DNA from 2 places in the Micromonospora sp. WMMD734 genome. Region 2 is predicted to be linked to the other one. Evidence: riboswitches for the same ligand, from Rfam matches in the RefSeq annotation. Region 2 holds a riboswitch; the other holds the start of a gene.
What was found. A riboswitch is a leader RNA that binds a small molecule or an ion and turns the genes downstream of it on or off. The one in region 2 is predicted to bind S-adenosylmethionine.
Positions count from the first base shown of each region.

Region 1 (9,652 bases), 4.0 Mb from region 2:
TCCACGGTGCTCACCGGCCCGCCTCCGCGTCGCGCGGGTCGGACCCGTCGGCGTCCGGCCCCGGGTCGAGGGGGCCGGCGACCTCGCCGCGCAGCCCCGGCACGATCCGGGCCCCGCCCAGCGGCACCAGGTCGACGGTACGGCTGACGCCCGGCTCGAAGCGCACCGACGTCCCCGCCGGCACCGCGAGCCGCTGGCCGTACGCGGCGGCACGGTCGAAGCGCAGCCCCGGGTTGGTCTCGGCGAAGTGGTAGTGCGAGCCGACCTGGATCGGCCGGTCGGCGGTGTTGACCACCAGCAGGGTGGTCACCGGCCGCCCCACGTTGATCTCGACCGGCCCGTCGCCGGGCAGGATCTCCCCGGGGATCACGGGATCGGGTGGTGCACCGTCACCAACTTGGTGCCGTCCGGGAACGTCGCCTCCACCTGCACCTCCCCCAGCATCTCGGGGATTCCGTCCAGCACGTCGTCGCGGCCGAGCACGGTCCGGCCGGCGGCCATCAGGTCGGTGACGGTCCGGCCGTCCCGGGCGCCCTCCAGCAGGAAGGCGGTGATCAGGGCGACGGCTTCGGGATAGTTGAGGCGCAGTCCGCGCTCGCGCCGGCGGCGGGCGACGTCCGCGGCGACGTGGACGAGCAGGCGGTCCTGCTCGTGGGGCGTGAGGAACACGGGATCTCCCGGGCGGCTCGGCGTGTTTCCCACCGTAACGGCCGGAACCGGGCCAGGGGCGCGGAACGGGCACAGGGCAGGAGGACACACGGGACCGCCGACGGGCCACCGGCAGGATGCTCCGGGGCCCCACCGGCCCCGGCCCGCCACGGGGCCACTCGGCGGTGGTGGTTGGGAAGGACCGCACCGCCAACCGCTGGTCCGACGGTAGAGGATCACCCCGGGCCGTGGCAACGCCCCGCCGGCCCGACCCGTTCCGCAGGCGTGCCCGGACGGGTCGGCCGCAAGCGCCACGAACCCGCAGCCGGGGTGTCGAGCCGTCCCGCCGCCGGCTGCGGCAGCGGCACGGCTGACCCCCGGGCGGGACAGCCGGGGGTCAGGTGCCCGGGGTGACCGCCGCCAGCCACTGCTGGGCCAGCACGGCGTGACCGGACGGGGTCAGGTGCACCCCGTCGTCGGTCCACACCCGGTCGTCGACATCGGCGGCGTCGAACCGCGCCTGCACCGCGAGCAGCGTCGCGTCGAACTCGGCGGCCAGCTTGCGTACCGCGTCGATCTTCGGGTCCAGGTCCTCGTGCCAACGCCGCTGGTCGTCGTCGACAGGCAGCAGGAACGGCTCCATCAGCACCAGTCGGACGCCGGGCAGCGCGTCGCGGGCACCGGCCAGCAGGTGCCGGTAGTCGGCGGTGAACTCCTCGACGGTGGTGGTCTCGCCGCTGCTGTACCGCCGCCAGGTGTCGTTGATGCCGATCAGCACCGACACGACCTGCGGGGACAGTGCCAGGCAGTCGTCCGCCCAGCGGGCCCGCAGGTCGCGTACCCGGTCACCGCCGACACCCCGGTTACGGAACGTCGCCCGGCACTCCGGGTGCCGCGCGGTGAACCAGGCGGCGGCCATCATCGCCCAGCCCACCCCGAGGTCGGCGGGATCGCTGCGGTCCCGTCCGGCGTCGGTGATGCTGTCGCCGATGAACAACACCCGGCCGTCGCGCGGGATCTCCACCGTCATCCGTCCGCTCCCCTGTCGTTGTCGGACGCCCATCATCCCCCGCTGTCCGACCCGGACACCAGCCGAGAAGTCGACGCGGCGGGTGGTGTCCATCGCCGGTGCGGGCCGGCCGACCGGTACAGTGGTGCTCCGCATCCGACGCCCCACCGGGTGTCGTGCGTGAGCGTCAAGCAGCGGCGCGGTCCCCGGCCCGTCCCGGCGGTTGCACCCGCGGCCCACCGGCATGGACCGATCATCACGCGCCGCCGGCTCCGGCCGGTGGTTTCGCGCCGGTTCGCAAGGACGTCAGACGCCATGCCGCAGTCACCGCTCGACCTCACCGAGGCTGTCCTCCGGTTGGGGTCCATCCGCCACGACGAGATGGGCCTCGACGCCGTCCTGTCCCGGATCACCGAGGTGGCCCTGGAGAGCATCCCGGACGCCGCCGAGGTGACGGTGACCCTGGTGCACGGCACCGAGGCGACCACCGCCGCCCACACCGGCGAGGTCGCGCTCCAGCTCGACAGGTGGCAGTTCGAACACGGCCGTGGCCCGAGCCTGGACGCGGCCACCACCGGCACGGTGCTGATCGTGGCGGACATGACCGAGGAACGACGCTGGCCGGAGTGGGCGGCCCGGGCGCACGCCGTGGGGGTGTGTTCGTCGATGTCGCTGGGCCTGCCGATCCAGGAGGCGGTGGTCGGTGCCCTCAACCTCTACGGCACCCGGCCGCACGCGTTCGGTCCGCTGGCCGCACCGGCCCGGACGTTCGCCGACCACGCCGCGGTGGCCCTGGCCAACGCCCACCTCTACGACAGCACCGCGACCCTGGCCGGGCAGATGCAGGAGGCGATGCGCAACCGGGCGGTGATCGAGCAGGCCAAGGGCATCATCATGGGGCAACGCCGGTGCACGGCCGACGAGGCGTTCGCGCTGCTGGCCCGGGTGTCACAGAACTCCAACCGCAAGCTGCGGGACGTGGCGGAGGCGCTGGTGCGGCAGGTCACCCGGCCGGTGCCCGGTCAGCCCACCGCCGCTGACCGCTGACACAGGACGGTTCAGCGGCTACCGGCGGTGGCCCGACCGACGAGGGCGGCGGCGACGTCGCGCAGCCGGCGGTGGGAGTCCTGGGAGAGCTTGGCGAGGATGCCGAAGGCCTCGTCGGCGGTGCACCGGCGTTGCCCCATAATGATGCCCTTGGCCTGCTCGATCACCGCCCGGCTCTCCATCGCCGAGCGCATCTGGTCGGCCAGGGTCGCGGTGCTGGCGTAGAGGTGGGCGTTGGCCAGGGCCACCGCCGCGTACGCGGCGAACGTCCGGGCCAGTTCCACCGTCTCGGCGTCGAACGCGTGCGGCCGGGTGCCGTAGAGGTTGAGGGCGCCGACCACCGCCTCCTGGATCGGCAGGCCGATCGCGACCACGCTGCCGACGCCGGCGTCGACGGCCCGCGTCGCCCAGCCCGGCCAGCGTTCCTCGGTGCCGGTGTCGGACACGACGAGGGTGTCGCCGGTGACCGAGGCGTCCAGGCACGGCCCGTGGCCCTGCCGGTACTGCCACTCGTCGAGCCGCAGCGCGTTGTCGCCGGTGACGGCGACGCTCTGCGGGCTGCCGCCGCGCAGCAGGGTCACCGACGCCTCGGACACCCCGCGTAGGCTGCGGCAGGCCAGGTCGGCGATCATCCCCAACACCTCGTCCACCCCCACCTCGTCGAGGCGGATCCGACCGAGTCGGGTCAGGGCGTCGTGCGGGGAGAGCGGGGGCGCTGCCATCACGCGACTCCTTTCCGGCGGACGTCCCCACGCCGCGGTGGCGGGGACGCGTGGCGCGTCGGCCCCCGGCCCGACGGTGGGCCCGGCGCACCGGGGTGCGCGACAATCCGCACCATACCCGCACCCGGAGCCGGCCGCCTCCGCACGAACCACTGGCCGGTGACCCGTAGGGGCCGGTCAGGCCAGGTAGGCGGGCGGCACCGCGTCGGTGAGCCACACGCCGTTGGCGCTGCGGTAGAAGGTGTGGCCGTCGCGGGCCATGGCCGCCGCGTCGACGGTCAGCACCACCACCGCACCACCCCGGCGGGCCCCGACCCGCCGGGCCGTCGACACGTCCGGCGACAGGTGTACGTGGTGCCGTGCGCCCCGGTTGAGCCCGGTGGCCCGGATCGAGTCGAGGGCCGCGGCCCCGGTGCCGTGGTAGAGGCGGGCGGGTGGCGGCTGCCCGGTCAGCCCCAGGTCGACCGGGTAGGAGTGGCCCTGGCTGGCCCGGATGCGGTCCACCCCGTCGGCGTCCCGGGTCACCGCGAACCGTTGCTTGTCGTTGTCGGCGACCACGGCGTCGAGGGTGGACCTGTCGATCCGCAGGGCGGCCAGCAGGTCGCTGACGGCCACCCACCCGCCCGGGTCGGGAGCGAGTCCGAACCGGGCGGGTCGGTGGCGCAGGGCCAGTGCGATCCGTTTGCTGGTCCGCACCAGCGTGTGGTGATCCATGTCGAGCATTGTCGGGCCGGTGGCGGGCCCGCTCCACCGGTTATCCGGTGCCGTGCCCGCCCGTCGCCGCCGGGTCAGCCGGCGACGCGCAGCGCCTCGGCGAGGGTGATGGGCCGGCGACCGAGCAGCTTCTCCAGGTGCTCCACCGGCACGTACAACGCCCCGTGGGCGATGCCCCGGTCGGCGTCGGCCAGGGTGGCGGCGTACGGCTCGGGCAGCCCGGCGGAGACGAGCACCTCGGTGTACGCCGGCACCGGCAGGTCGGTGTAGCGGACGTCGTGTCCACTCTGGCGGGACACCTCGGCGGCCAGTTCGGTCATGGTGAACGCCTCGCCGCCCAGTTCGTAGACCTGACCGGCGTGGCCCTCGGTGGTGAGCACCACGGCGGCGGCCTCGGCGTAGTCGGCCCGGGTGGCGGCGCTGACCCGGCCGTCGCCGGCCGACCCGGCGACCCCGTGGGCCAGGTAGTTGGCCAGTTGACCTGTGTAGTTCTCCAGGTACCAGCTGTTGCGCAGCAGCACGTACGGCAGGCCCGAGGCGCGCAGTTCCTCCTCGGTGGCCCGGTGTTCGGCGGCCAGCAGCAGGTCGGAGGTGTCGGCGTGGGCGATGCTGGTGTAGACGACCAGGCCGACGCCGGCCTGTCGGGCGGCCTCGATCACGTTGTGGTGCTGGGGCACCCGCTGGCCGACCTCGCTGCCGGAGACGAACATCAGCTTCTCGGCGTCGGTGAAGGCGGCGCGCAGCGAGTCGGGGTCGGTGTAGTCGGCCGCCCGGACCACGACACCCCGGTCGGCGAGGTCGGCGAGCCGGTCCACGGTGCGGCCGAGGGCCACGATCTGCCCGGCAGGTACGCCCCGACGCAGCAGGGATTCGACGATCAGGCGACCCAGGTGGCCGGTGGCTCCGGTGACGACGACGGACATGGCGCTCTCCTTCGGATGACGTGTTCTTGTCGTACTGGCCAACACGCAGGTGGGAGCCGATACTTCCCGACGGAGAGTAGGCACCTTGAAGTTTGTGACGCACTGATGGAGAGTAAGGGGATGCGACCCGACCCGTTCCAACGCGACTGCGGCAGCCGGCAGGTCATCGACCGGATCGGCGACCGGTGGAGCGTGCTCGTCGTGCTCACCCTCGCCGACGGCGAGCGGCGCTACGGCGAACTCGCCGAACACATCGACGGGATCAGCCAGAAGATGCTCACCCAGACCCTGCGCGGGCTGGAACGCGACGGCCTGGTCACCCGCACCGTGCACGCCAGCGTCCCGCCCCGGGTCGACTACGCCCTCACCGACCTGGGCCACAGCCTGCTCGACCTGGTCTCCGGCCTGGAAGCCTGGGCCACCACCCACCTCGCCGACGTGCAGGCCGCCCGGGTCCGCTACGACGCCGAGGTCCTGCGCCGCCCGCCGGCCACCACGCGACCCGCCCGACGGTAAGGGGCGGACGTGAGGGCCGTCATAACGGGTGGACGACCGGCGGGGCGCTGCTGCTAGATTTCGGGCAGGTCATGAGCGCCAGCGTCAAGCCCCGGCTCGCTGGCCGGCAACCCTCCGCCACGGTGGGGTGCTCCGGGTGAGGACCAGGCACCGGTGAACGGCCCGGTGCAAGCGTGGCCTGGTCACCCAGGTCGACACCGATCAGGGAGAACCCGTGTCGAACCACTCACCCGCCCCGCCCGGCGACGGCGTCACCGTCGTGACCCGACCCGGCGTCCGGTCCGTCGGCGTACGGCTGGTCAGGCGGCGACACGTCGACCTCATGCGGGTACACAGCGACTCCTGTCGCCGCTAGTCGAACCCCTCTTCCCGTGACACCTCAGCGGGATGCCCGGCGGGCATCCCGTCGGCGGCGCGCGTCCGCCGCCGCCCGACCACCTCCGGAGACACCCGTGCGATTCCTTCCTGCCCTGCCCACCCCCCGACTGCCCCGCGCCGCGTGGAAGCGGGTCGCCGCGCTCGGCGTCGCCGCCCTGCTCGCCGGCACCGCGCTGACCGCCTGCGGCGGCGACACCGAGCCGGCCGACAACCCGTACGGCCTGCTCCAGCCCGGTGTGCTGCGCGCCGGCACGCTCACCGACGCCCCACCGAACGTCTACCTCAAGGACGGCAGGTTCACCGGCTTCGACAACGACCTGCTCGTCGCCGTCGCCGGCAGGGTCGGGCTGACGGTCGAGTTCGTCGGCACCGACTTCTCGGCGCTGCTCTCCCAGGTCAACAACCGCAAGTTCGACGTCGGCAGCTCCTCGATCACCGTCACCGAGGCCCGCCGCAAGACCGTCGACTTCGGCAACGGGTACGACTTCGGCTACTTCGGCCTCGACGTGCCGGCCGGCTCCCCGCTCACCGGCTTCGACCAGCTCGCCGGCAAGCGGGTGGTGGTCGTGCAGGGCACCGTGCAGGACGACTACGCCACCTCGCGCAAGCTCGACCCGGTGCGGGTGCCCGACTACAACGGGGCGATCAACCAGCTCAAGGCCGGCACCGCCGACGCCTGGATCGCCCCCGCCGAGATCGGCGAGAAGTCCGCCGCCGACAGCAACGGCAAGATCACGGTGGCGGCCACCGAACTGAGCCCGGCCCCCACCGCGTACGCCGTCGCCAAGGGCAACGACGCGCTGCGCGAGGCGCTGGACAAGGGCCTCGACGAGGTCATCGCCGACGGCACCTGGACCCGGCTCCAGCAGCAGTACTACCCGGGTCGGCCGATCCCGGCCGGCTTCACCCCCGGCAGCGGCGACGTCACCGCCCCGGACGCGACGACGCCGTCGGCCTCGGCCACCTCCTGACGGTACGACCAGACCAGCGAGCGGGGCGGTAGGAGAAACACGATGGATCCGTTGAGCACCCTGTGGGAGACGTTCTTCAACGGGGAGTCCATGCGCGAGGCGCTGCCCGAGATGCTGACCGTCGGGCTGCCCAACACGCTGATCCTGGCGGTCTCCGCCGCCCTGCTCGGCTCGGTGCTGGGCATGGCGCTGGCCGTGGCGGGCATCTCCCGTACCCGCTGGTTGCGGTGGCCGGCCCGGGTCTACACCGACGTGTTCCGGGGCCTGCCGGCCGCCGCCACCATCCTGCTGATCGGTGTCGGCCTGGCCCCGCTCGGCATGCAGGTGTGGGGGCCGAACCCGTACCCGCTGGGTATCCTCGCGCTGTCGCTGATCGCCGCCGCGTACATCGGGGAGATCTTCCGCTCCGGCATCCAGAGCGTGGAGGCGGCGCAGCTGGAGGGGGCCCGCGCGCTCGGGTTCTCCTGGGGTGAGGCGATGCGCCTGGTTATCGTCCCGCAGGGGGTACGCCGGGTGCTACCGGCCTGGGTCAACCAGCTGATCGCGTTGATCAAGGACTCCAGCCTGGTCTACTTCCTCGGCCTGCTGGCCAGCCAGCGGGAACTGTTCCGGATCGGGCAGGACTACGCCGCCAACACCGGCAACCAGTCGGCGCTGCTACTGGCCGGCCTGTGCTACCTGCTGCTGACCGTCCCGTTGACCCATGCGGTCAACGCCATCGACCGCCGGCTGCGCCGGGGCCGGACGGTCACCGTCGACCCCGACTCCGACCCCGACGACGACGGCGGGCTGGCCCTGGCCGGCGAGACCGCCCTACCGCGACCGCGTCCCACCCGAAAGGATCCCCGATGACCGCCGGCACCGCGACCACCACCCCGGTCAGCCTCGCCGTCCGTGACGTGCACCTGGCCTTCGGGACGAACCGGGTGCTGCGCGGCGTCGACCTGGACGTCGCCCGGGGCGCGACGGCCTGCGTCATCGGCCCGTCCGGCTCCGGCAAGTCCACCCTGCTGCGCACCGTCAACCGGCTGATCGAACCGGACACCGGTGACGTCCTGCTCGACGGGCGCAGCGTGCTGCGCGACGACCCGGACGCCCTGCGGCAACGCGTCGGGATGGTCTTCCAGCAGTTCAACCTGTTCCCGCACATGACCGTGCTGCGCAACATCACCCTGGCCCTGCGCCGGCTCAAGAAGCTGCCCGAGGAGGAGGCGGTCGCGCTGGCCCGTTCCCAGCTGGCGCTGGTCGGCCTCGCCGCCAAGGCCGAGTCCCGACCCGCCCACCTCTCCGGCGGGCAGCAGCAGCGGGTCGCCATCGCCCGCGCGCTGGCCCTGCAACCTGAGGTGATGCTCTTCGACGAGGCCACCTCGGCGCTGGACCCGGAACTGGTCAAGGGGGTGCTCGGGGTGATGGCCGAGCTGGCCGCCGGGGGCATGACGATGGTGGTGGTCACCCACGAGATGGGCTTCGCCCGCTCGGTCGCCGACACCGTTGCGTTCATGGACCACGGTGTCGTGCTGGAGGCCGGCGCACCGGAGGCGGTCTTCGAGTCACCGCAGCACCCCCGGCTGCGCCGCTTCCTGTCCCAGGTGCTCTGAGACGGCGACGCCGCTCCCGGCAGGCGGGAGCGGCGTCGGATGGTACGGATGACCCGGCGATCAGGTCATGTCGTCGTAGCGGCGGTCGATCGGCTTGGGCGGGGCCACCGGCTCGGAGGCGTGCACCGGCTCGGACAACGCCAGCTCCGGCGTGGCCACCACCGGGTCGTCGTCCAACTCCAGCGGCGACACCTCGTCGTCACTCAGCCCCGCGTAGGAGCCGTCGCGCCGCTTCCTGCGCCGGTCGTTGATGAACGCCACCCCGACCGCGACGAAGTACAGCAGCGACAGCGAGAGGGCCAGCAGCGTCATCCCGAACGGACCCGGGTCCGGAGTGGCGATCGCGGCGAAGGCGAAGCAGATGAAGATGACCGCCCGCCACCAGCTCAGCAGGCGCTTCGCGCTCGCCACGCCGGTGAAGTTGAGCATCAACAGGATCAGTGGGAACTCGAACGCCACCCCGAACAGCAGGATCATGTTCGTGACGAACGAGATGTAGCGGGTCACCTCGAGCTGGGTGGACAGCCCGGTGACACCGGACTCCATCAGGAACGCGAGGCCCTTGTCCACCACCAGGTAGGCCAGGACCGCCCCGGCGGCGAACAGCGGCGCCGCGATCGACACGAAGACGTACGCCCACTTGCGTTCGTGCCGGTGCAGGCCGGGCGCGATGAACGCCCACAGCTGGTAGAGCCAGACGGGCGCGCCGACGATCAGGCCGATCCAGAGCGCCAGCTTGAGCTTGAGGATGAAGCCGTCCGCCGGTGACAGTTGGAGGAACTGCTGACACTCGCCCGCCGCGTCGAGGGCACCGGGCAGCTGGCAGTACGGCTCCTTGAGCAGATTGAACGCGGGCTGCGCGAGCCAGAAGCCCACGATCAGCCCCACCACGATCGCCAGCGAGGCACGGAACAGCCGGTTCCGCAGCTCGCGGACATGTTCCATGAGCGTCATGGAACCGTCGGAGGCCCGTTCGAAGGTGCTGGGGCCACGTTTACGGAGTGCGAAGGCCACGGTGATCGGGCCCTTCGGTCAGTTGTCGCGGACGCGCTGCACCGGGTCGACCGGCGGGGCGAGCGGCTGCTGCTGGGGCTGCGGCGGGGCGTACTGCTGCTGAGGCTGCTGG
Region 1 covers NZ_JBMHMK010000001.1:2,349,610-2,359,261, forward strand. The annotation lists gene ACN267_RS09830 (urease subunit alpha) at 1-14, opposite strand, end outside; gene ACN267_RS09835 (urease subunit beta) at 11-370, opposite strand; gene ACN267_RS09840 (urease subunit gamma) at 367-669, opposite strand; gene ACN267_RS09845 (SGNH/GDSL hydrolase family protein) at 1,046-1,678, opposite strand; gene ACN267_RS09850 (GAF and ANTAR domain-containing protein) at 1,973-2,704, shown strand; gene ACN267_RS09855 (GAF and ANTAR domain-containing protein) at 2,716-3,426, opposite strand; gene ACN267_RS09860 (RNA 2'-phosphotransferase) at 3,604-4,140, opposite strand; gene ACN267_RS09865 (SDR family oxidoreductase) at 4,215-5,063, opposite strand; gene ACN267_RS09870 (winged helix-turn-helix transcriptional regulator) at 5,184-5,579, shown strand; SAM riboswitch class IV at 5,647-5,759, shown strand; gene ACN267_RS09875 (ABC transporter substrate-binding protein) at 6,032-6,928, shown strand; gene ACN267_RS09880 (amino acid ABC transporter permease) at 6,971-7,780, shown strand; gene ACN267_RS09885 (amino acid ABC transporter ATP-binding protein) at 7,777-8,526, shown strand; gene tatC (twin-arginine translocase subunit TatC) at 8,587-9,540, opposite strand; gene tatA (Sec-independent protein translocase subunit TatA) at 9,559-9,652, opposite strand, start outside.
Region 1: linked by a shared signal. The riboswitch ahead of ACN267_RS09875 (ABC transporter substrate-binding protein) and the one ahead of thrC (threonine synthase) in region 2 are both predicted to bind S-adenosylmethionine.

Region 2 (9,652 bases):
GGGTGTCGGCCGCCGCCGGGGTGGCCGGCTCGCTCCACGCCTGTCGGCGCGCTCAGTGAACGTGCACGTCGCACGGTGTGGTGCGGGAGTGTCGGCCGGGAGCGTCGGTCGGGGAGCCGCGCCGGCTGCGTCGCGGCGGGAGGTGGTGGTCGGGGTCGGATGGTTCCACCGCCCGTTGGGCGATGCGCCCGCCACGGGTCACGCGAATTGTGCGCATATTCATTTACCATAAACGGGAGGTATGAACTTGATGACAGTTAATTAATAGTTAACAATCATTATGTTCCGTGCCGCGCCGACGGCCCCGCGGGTGGTCGGCCCGGGGTGTGGGGGCGGGGTGGGGGTCGGTCGGCCGGCGTCGGCCGGCGGGCGGTGACCCGGGGTGTGGAAGGTGGGGTATTGTCTCGCGACGGGATCTTCCCAGTAACAAAGAATTTATCGATTTAAGTGCTTCGATGCCTCATCATGGGTGGGAAGTAATCCCTTCCATGGAGGTTCCCATGAACGTCTCTCGGCTCGGCGGGCCGACCCTGTCCCTGTACCGCATCGTCATCGGCCTGCTGTTCATGCTGCACGGCCTGTCGTCGGTCTTCGGGTTGTTCGGCGGCAACCCGATGACCGGCAAGGCCGTCCCGCTCGGCACCTGGCCGGGCTGGTGGGCCGCGCTGATCCAGCTGGTCTGCGGCGCACTCGTGCTCGCCGGTCTGTTCACCCGGCCCGCGGCGCTGCTCGCGTCCGGCTCGATGGCGTACGCCTACTTCGTGGTGCACCAGCCCGAAGGGCTGCTGCCGATGCGCAACGGTGGGGAACTGTCCGCGCTGTTCTGCTGGTCGTTCCTGCTGATCGCGGTGCTTGGCCCGGGTTCCTGGGCGCTCGACACGCTGCTCGGCGGCCGGCGTTCCGACGCCCCGGCGACCCCGGTGTCCGAGCCCAGCTCGGTGCCGGTCTGACCCACCGATCCGGGTCGCCGGGGCAGGTGGCCCCGGCGACCCGTCCGGTCAGGGGTTGTAGGGGGCGTCGGAGTGGCTCACCTCGGTGAGCGTGCTGCCGGAGAGCTTGTAGACCGACGTGCGCCTGATGTCCAGTTCGGCCATGCCCCGGCTGGGGCTGCGGGTCAACCAGACGACGGTGGCCCGCCGCCCGGCCACACTGATCGACACGACCGGGGTCCGGTCGCCGAGGTCGGTCAGCGCCCGGAACACCGGCAGGCCGCCGCTGTTGCGCCACACCGCGACGGTGTAGAAGGTGCCGCTGCCCCCGGAGTTGACCGAGACCACACCGACCGCGTCGTCCGCGCCGTCGCCGTCGAGGTCGCCGATGCCGCAGGGCTTCTGGAGCGTCACGGTCGCGCCGTCCTCGCCCGACCACTGCCCCTCGGTCAACGGCAGGTAGTCCGGGTAGCCGTTGTAGGGCGTCTTGCTGCTGCCGAGCTTGGCGCCCGCCAGATGGGCGCAGGTCAACGGAGCCTTGACCACAGGTGCCGGGGCGGTGGTGGTGGCCGCCGGGGCGGTGCCGGAGGCGCTCTTCTGCTGCGGGGCCGGCTTGGCGCTGGTGGGCATCGGGTCGGGCGTGGTCGCGTTCAACACCGAGGCGGTGGAGGGCTCGGTGGACGGGCTGACCGTGGGCGTCGCCGCCTCCGTCGGGCCCTGCTCACCCCCGCACGCGGTGAGCAGGCAGACCAGGGCGAGGCTGGTGAGGCTCAACGGGATCCGTCGCATGGCCGGGGGGTCCTCTCTCGACATCAGGTGACCGCACCGTACTGATCGATGGCAATATCGGTCATCGGCTCCACGGGCGGCCCGGGTCGGCCTGTCGGAGCGCGGTCAGGGGCCGACCGGGGGGCCGGCGTACGGCTTTCCCGGCCCGGTGCGTACGGCCGTGTTGAGCTGGAAACTTCCCCGAAACAAGGGTGCCGGCCGGGGTGCCCGGCCGAGGTCCGGCAGCGGGGTGGCTCACACCGTGGGAAGCCGGCTGGGCGAAGGCCGCGAAGCTGCCTAGACTCGGTCCCACAACTGCATACCTCATCCAGAGGGGCTGAGGGATACGGCCCGACGACGCCCCGGCAACCACCCCGCGCGCTCATCGCTGAGCGTCCGGCGGGGCAGGTGCCAATTCCGTCCCCGCCGCAGGGTGCGATGCGGGGAAAGATGAGAGGAATCGACATGACGTCGACGCTCGCCGCCCCCGGTATCGACACCACCGCCAGCCCCGCCCGCGCGCTGGTCTGCCGCGCCTGTTCCGCCCGCTACCCGCTCGCCGCGCAGCACGCCTGTCACGAGTGTTTCGGCCCGCTGGAGGTCGACTACGACACCGCCGCGCTGGCCCGCGTCACCCGGGAGCAGATCGAGGCCGGCCCGCAGAACATCTGGCGGTACGCCGCCCTCCTGCCCGCCGGCCAGGACCCGGCCACCCGGGTCACCCTCGACCCCGGGCTGACCCCGCTGGTGGCCGCGCCCAACCTCGCCGCCGAGCTGGGCATCAGCGCGCCGCTGTGGGTCAAGGACGACAGCGCCAACCCGACCCACTCGTTCAAGGACCGGGTGGTCTCGGTGGCACTCACCGCCGCGAAGGCGCTCGGCTTCGAGCGGTTCGCCTGCGCCTCGACCGGCAACCTGGCCAACTCGGTGGCCGCCCACGCGGCCCGCGCCGGTGCGCCCTCGGTGGTCTTCATCCCGGGCGACCTGGAGCAGGGCAAGGTGATCACCACCGCCGTCTACGGCGGCGACCTGGTCGCCATCGACGGCTCGTACGACGACGTGAACCGGCTCTGCGGTGAGCTGGTGGAGACCGACGAGTTCGAGGACACCGCCTTCGTCAACGTCAACGTCCGGCCCTACTACGCCGAGGGCTCCAAGACCCTCGGGTACGAGGTGGCCGAGCAGCTCGGCTGGCGGATCCCGGCCCAGGTGGTCATCCCGATGGCCTCCGGCGAACTGCTCACCAAGATCGACAAGGCGTTCACCGAGCTGGTCGAGATCGGCCTGGTCGAAGCGCCGGCCGGGGGCTGGAAGGTGTTCGGCGCCCAGTCGGCAGGTTGCAACCCGATCGCCGCCGCCCTGCACGCCGACACCGACACCATCACCCCGGTCCGGCCGACCGGCATCGCCAAGTCGCTCAACATCGGTGACCCCGCCGCCGGCCTGTACGCCCTGGAGGCGGTCCGGCGCACCGGCGGCTGGATGGAGTACGTCGACGACGACGAGATCCGCGCCGGCATCCGGCTGCTGGCCCGCACCACGGGCGTCTTCGCCGAGACGGCCGGCGGGGTGACCGTGGCGGTGCTGCGCAAGCTCGTCGAGTCCGGTCGGCTCGACCCGACCGCCGAGACGGTCGTCTTCAACACCGGCGAGGGCCTCAAGACCATCGACGCGGTCGCCGGTCAGGTCGGCCCCACCCACCGGATCAAGCCGTCCCTGCGGGCCGCCCGCGACGCCGGCCTCCTCGCCTGAACCCGGCGCGCCGCCCGCACCCTGCGTGGTCGGCCCCGTGCGCGTGTCGATCATGGGCGCTGGGCGGCCCGAGTGGATCTCTGGGTGACCGGGTTTTCGCGGTGGGTGGTGAAAACCCACCGGGAAGGACTTGACGGCAGGAACCGGGCGGCGGAAGATGCTCCGTGCGGGAGGGCTTTCGCCGGAGACTTTTCAAGTTCTTGCGACCCAACGCCGGAGGCGTTGTGCGAACGTCCCTCCCGACCAACGTGAACCGGGGGCCAGCGGAAATCCGCTGGCCCCCGATGTCGTCCACGGGAAAGACTCGCGGCGTGGCCCTGGACATCGCAACGATCGACCGGACCGATCAGCCCACCCTCGACGCGGCCTACCGGATCGCGGCCACGGTCGAGGCGACGGAATCGCCCGACCTGCCGCCGCTGTGCCGGCGACGGTTCGAGGCGGCGCTGTGGCACCCGATGCCCGGCATCGACACCAGGTGGTCGGTGGCCCGGCTCGACGGGGTGCCCGTCGGCTGGGTCCGGATCAACCTGCACCTGCTGGACAACACCGAGAACGCCAGCATCGAACTGGCCGTGGATCCGGCGTACCGGCGGCGCGGAGTGGGACGGGCATTGGCCGCCCACGCGCGGCGGCTGCTCCGGGAGGCCGGTTGCAAGCGGGTGGTCGGCTCCGCCGTGACCCCGCTACCGGACGGGCCGGGCGGGGCGATCCCGGGCGGGACGACGCCGGTCGGGCCGGGTGCGTCGGCGTCAGGCGGTCCGGGTGGGACGACACCCGATGAGCCGGGTGCGTCGGCGTCGGGTGGCCTGGGCGGGCAGCCGTCGGCCGGAGCGGCCGGGGCCACCCCGGTGGGGGAGTTTCCCGGGGCCGCCTTCGCGGCGGCGCTCGGCGCCCGGCCGGCGCTGGTCGACGTCCGCCGCCGGCTCGACGTCACCGCGCTCGACCGGGACCGGCTGGCGGCGCTGCGGGCCAGGGCGCAGTCGACCGCAGCCGGCTACCGCACCGTCCGCTGGCACGGCCACCCGCCGCCGGAACACCTCGCCGACCTCGCCTACCTGGAGGGTCGGCTGCTGGCCGACGCACCCCTGGGCGACCTGGAATGGGAACCCGAGCGGATGGACGCCGAGCGCCTCCAGGGCATGGAGCGGGCGCTGGACGCGCGGGGCGTCCGCCGGTACAGCGTCGCCGCCGTGCACGGGGCGTCCGGCCGGTTGGTCGCCTGGAGCGTGCTCAGCCTGGCCGCGAACACCACCCGGCACGCCTGGCAGCAGATCACCATCGTCGACCCGGCCCACCGGGGGCACCGGCTCGGCCTGCTCTGCAAGGCCGAGAACCTCGAACACACCCTGGCGTACGAGCCGGAGCTGGGCGCGGTCGACACCTACAACGCGGCGGCGAACAGCCACATGATCGCGATCAACGAGCAGCTCGGGTTCCGGCCGGTGGCCGGGTCCACGGAGTGGCAGTTGACCATCTGAACTGTGACACGCCCCTACTGATCTGGTCGTGATCTGTTGCATGATGGCGGGCATGACGGAGACCCCGCACCCGCTGTACGACAGGCACGCCGACACCCTGCACCGCGCGCTGACCGCGATCACCGAACGCGGGTACTGGTCCGCCTACCCCGAATCGCCCAGCCCCCGGGTGTACGGCGAGACCGCCGCCGCCGACGGCAGGGCCGCCTTCGAGGCGTACCTCGGTGGGGACTTCCCGCTCGACCAGCCCGGCGCGGGCGACCGGGTGGCCACCGAGACGAGCCCGTTCGGGGTGGCCCTGGACGTGCGCTACCCGCACCCGGGCGCGGACGAGGTGGTCGCCGCCGCCTCCGCCGCCCTGCCGGCCTGGCGCGACGCCGGCCCACAGACCCGGGCGGGAGTCTGCCTGGAGATCCTCGCCCGGCTGCACAAGCACATCTTCGAACTGGCCAACGCGGTGCAGTTCACCAGCGGCCAGGCGTTCGTGATGGCGTTCCAGGCCGGTGGCGCGCACGCACTGGACCGGGCCCTGGAGGCGATCGCCTACGCGTACGCCGAGATGACCCGGCACCCGGGGACGGCCGGCTGGGAGAAGGCCGCCGGCAAGGGCGACCCGCTGCGGATGACCAAGACGTTCCACGTGGTGCCGCGCGGGGTGGCCCTGGTCATCGGTTGCAACACCTTCCCGACCTGGAACTCGTACCCCGGGCTGTTCGCCTCGCTGGTCACCGGCAACCCGGTGGTGGTCAAGCCGCACCCCCGCGCGGTGCTGCCCCTGGCGATCACCGTGAAGTACGCCCGGGAGGTGCTCGCCGAGGCCGGCTTCGACCCCGACCTGGTGCTGCTCGCCCCCGAGGCCCCCGGCGAGAAGCTCGCCTCCACCCTGGCCCTGCACCCCGCCGTGAAGATCGTCGACTTCACCGGTTCCACCGGGTACGGCGACTGGCTGGAGGCCAACGCCCGGCAGGCGACCGTCTACACCGAGAAGGCCGGCCTGAACACCGTCGTCATCGACTCCACCGACGACTTCGCCGGGATGTGCCGCAACCTGGGCTTCACGCTGACCCTCTACAGCGGACAGATGTGCACCACCTCGCAGAACATTCTGATCCCCGCCGCCGGCATCGACACCGACCAGGGGCACAAGAGCTTCGACGAGGTGGCCGCCGGCATCGCCGCCGCCGTCGGGAAGCTCACCGCCGATCCGGCCCGGGGGGTGGAGCTGACCGGCGCGATCGTCAACGACGGGGTGTTGGAACGCCTCGACGAGGTCACCAAGGTCGGTGAGGCGGTGCTGGAGTCGCGTACCGTCACACACCCGGCGCTGCCCGACGCGGTGGTCCGGACGCCGACCATCGTCAAGCTCGCCGCCACCGACACCGAGGTCTACGGCCGGGAGTGGTTCGGGCCGATCTCGTTCGTCATCGCCACCGACTCGACCGCGCACGGCCTGGAGATCCTCCGGTCCACCGTGGGCGAGTGCGGCGCGCTGACCGCCGCCGTCTACTCCACCGACGAGGCGGTGCTGGACGCCGCCGAGGCCGCCGCGATCGACGCCGGGGTGCACCTGTCGGCCAACCTCACCGGCGGGGTCTTCGTCAACCAGTCCGCCGCCTTCTCGGACTTCCACGGCAGCGGCGCGAACCCGGCCGCCAACGCCGCCCTCACCGACGGCGCCTACGTGGCCAACCGCTTCCGCATCATCCAGTCCCGCCGCCCCGCCTAAACCCCACCCCGCCCGCCCCGCCCCACCCCGTCCGTCCCGCCCCCGTCCGGCCAGCCCCGGTGATCAAGAGGTTTGCGTCAGATCCGGGCGGCTGGTTGACCTGAACCTCTTGATCACTTGACCTAAACCTCTTGATCACGGGGGAGGCCGGGCGGGGCGGGGGAGGGGGAGGGGAGGGAGGGGGAGGGGCGGCGGGTCAGGCGGGGCGGCGCATCTGGAGTTCGTTGAGGGCGGGGATCTTGGGGTGCGGGACGCGTACCCCGGTGTCGGTGAAGCCCAGGCGACGGTAGGCCCGGCAGGCCCGGTCGTTGCCGACCACCACCTCCAGCATGAGCTGTGGCCGGCCGCAGGCGCGCGACCAGGCGGCGACCTCGTCGATCAGCGCGCCGAGCAGGCCGGTACCCCGCCACGTGGGGGTCACGTAGACCGCGTAGACCACCGTCAGGCCCGGCTCGTCGGGGGAGATGGTGCCGCCCGCGTGCCCGACCAGCCGGCCGCCGGGGTCGGCCACGAACTGGGCGGTGTGGCACCCCTGGGAGACGTACGCGACCCGGGCCGCGTAGTCGGCGTGCGGGCGGGCGGCTGCCTCGGCGACCGTCTCCAGGAAGGCCAGCGGCGCGTCCGCGAGCATCTCCAGCCGCAGCGCCCGCATCCGGGCCGCGTCCTGCGGACGCACCCGGTGCACGGGGGCCGTGCGGGTCGCCGGTGGGGCCGGGGCAGAGGTCATGCAGGCATGCATACCGCAGCGACGTTCACCGATGGGTGACCGGGTCGATACCCGTCTGATTTGCCCCTATTTGTGGTCGTGCGCTGTCGTCACTCCTCGTGTAGCGTGCGATTTCGGTCACCGATTCAGCGGCCCTCACCGACCGCCGGAACGGTGGCTCTCCGCTGTCGGCCCGCCGGCAATCCGGAGTTGGGGAACGCCGCGCAGAGTGAGGAAGTGCACCGTGGCACAGGGCACCGTCAAGTGGTTCAACTCCGAAAAGGGCTACGGCTTCATCGCCGTCGACGGCGGGCAGGACGTCTTCGTCCACTTCTCCGCCATCGAAATGGACGGCTACAAGGCGCTCGACGACGGTCAGCGGGTGGAGTTCGAGATCGCCCAGGGCCAGAAGGGCCCGCAGGCCGAACGGGTCCGCGTCATCGCCTGACCTCCTCGCCGGTCCCGCCCCTCCCCGGTGACGGGGCGTACCAGGTCCCGCCCCAGGGCCGCCCCCGTGGCCGGGGGTTCCTACCTCCGGGCCGTCCCCGGCGGTCGGGCGGGTCTCACCTCCGGGCCGCTCCGGTGGTCGGGGCGGGTTCGGGCCCGTCGGGCCGTCCGGGTGGCGGCTGGCGGCGCAGGCCGGTGCCGGGAAAGATCGTGAACCGTCCAGGCGTCCCGCTGAGGAGGGTTCATGTCCGACCAGTCGCCTTCGGGCCCGCCCGACCCCGCTGCCGGGTCCCCGGGCGGCCCGTGGGGGCAACCGCCTTCGGGCACGCCCTCCGGCCAGCAGCCCTCGGGCACACCCTCCGGGCAACCCGCCTGGGGCACGTCCCCCGGGCAGCCTGGCTGGGGCACGCCCTCCGGGCAACCCGCTTGGGGCACGTCCCCCGGGCAGCCTGGCTGGGGCGCACCGTCCGGGCAGCCCGGGTGGGGTCAGCCCGGTTGGGGTCAGCCCGGGGTCGGGCCGCCTGGCTGGGGCCAGCCGCCTGCCGGCAGCCTCCCGCCGGGGGTCGGTCCGTACCCCGGCCAGGGTGGCGGTCCTGCGCCGTACGCCGGCCGGTGGGGCCCGGAGGACCCGCTGGTCAACCCCCCGTACGCCGGCCTGGAGGGGTGGTTCGGCAGGTGTGCCGGCGCGGTACGACGCAGCTGGCGGCCCCTGCTGCCGTTGCTGCTGCTGACCCAGGTCGTGCCGGCGGTGGCGGTGTCCCTACTCTCGCTCGGCATGGGACCCGACGCGACCGTGCTGCCCGCCGACGGCTCGTTGCCCGAGGACTACCTCAGCGACCTGGTGATCTACGGCGTCTCGGTGTTCCTGGTCGCGCTGGCGTTCGGGGTGGTGCAGGGCATCGGTTGGGCCGGTGGCACCTGGGTGGTGACCCGACAGGCCGCCGGCCAGCCGGCCGACCTGCCCGGCGCGCTGCGCTACGGCGCGCGCCGCTGCCTCGGCCTGTGGGGCTGGATGCTGGTGCTGGGCGTGCTCATCGGCGTGGGGTTCTGCCTCTGCCTGCTGCCCGGCGTCTACCTGGCCCTCGCCCTCGCCCTGGCCGGCCCGGTCTACCTGTTCGAGGGGCAGAACCCGGTCGGCCGCTCGTTCCGGATGTTCCACGACCGGCTGGGCATGGTGCTCGGCCGGGTGGCGCTGGTCGCACTGGCGGTGCTCCTCGGCAGCGTGCTCGGCGGGGTGGTGGAGTCGGTCGGCACCGTGCCGTTCGGCACCGACCCGTTCACCGCGCCGGGCACCGCCGTGGGCGCGGTGGCGGTGATCCTGGTCAGCGCGGTGCTGGTGCTCCCCGCCTACCTCGTGCAGCTGGTCGGACTCGTCGTGACGTACGCCGAGCAGCGGGCGCAGGAGGGGCCGGTGAACGTCACGCGACTGGTGGCGGAACTCGGCTGACCGGCCCCATCGTGCTTGCACTCGGCAGGGGAGAGTGCTAAACAAGTCATTGGCACTCGCATACGATGAGTGCCAATGGTCGGGGCGGTAGGGCCACGGTCACACAGGCGTCTCGATGGCGTCGGCGTGGCACATGGCCGGTCGTCGCGGGCTGTCCGGCCCGACCGAGGAGGACGTCGTCGTCGCCAGGTGGCGACGTCCCCAAGGTGCGTACACCAGGCGGCCCGTCCGGGGCACAACACCCGGGTGGCCCGTGAGTGTCCAGGAGGACAACGCCGTATGGCCAAGATGATCGCGTTCGACGAAGAGGCTCGCCGCGGCCTCGAGCGGGGCATGAACCAGCTCGCCGACGCCGTGAAGGTGACCCTCGGCCCCAAGGGCCGCAACGTGGTGCTC
Region 2 covers NZ_JBMHMK010000001.1:6,315,658-6,325,309, forward strand. The annotation lists gene ACN267_RS27445 (DoxX family protein) at 501-950, shown strand; gene ACN267_RS27450 (hypothetical protein) at 999-1,742, opposite strand; SAM riboswitch class I at 2,019-2,154, shown strand; gene thrC (threonine synthase) at 2,163-3,449, shown strand; gene ACN267_RS27460 (GNAT family N-acetyltransferase) at 3,767-4,930, shown strand; gene paaN (phenylacetic acid degradation protein PaaN) at 4,983-6,656, shown strand; gene ACN267_RS27470 (GNAT family N-acetyltransferase) at 6,853-7,383, opposite strand; gene ACN267_RS27475 (cold-shock protein) at 7,607-7,810, shown strand; gene ACN267_RS27480 (hypothetical protein) at 8,585-9,256, shown strand; gene groL (chaperonin GroEL) at 9,536-9,652, shown strand, end outside.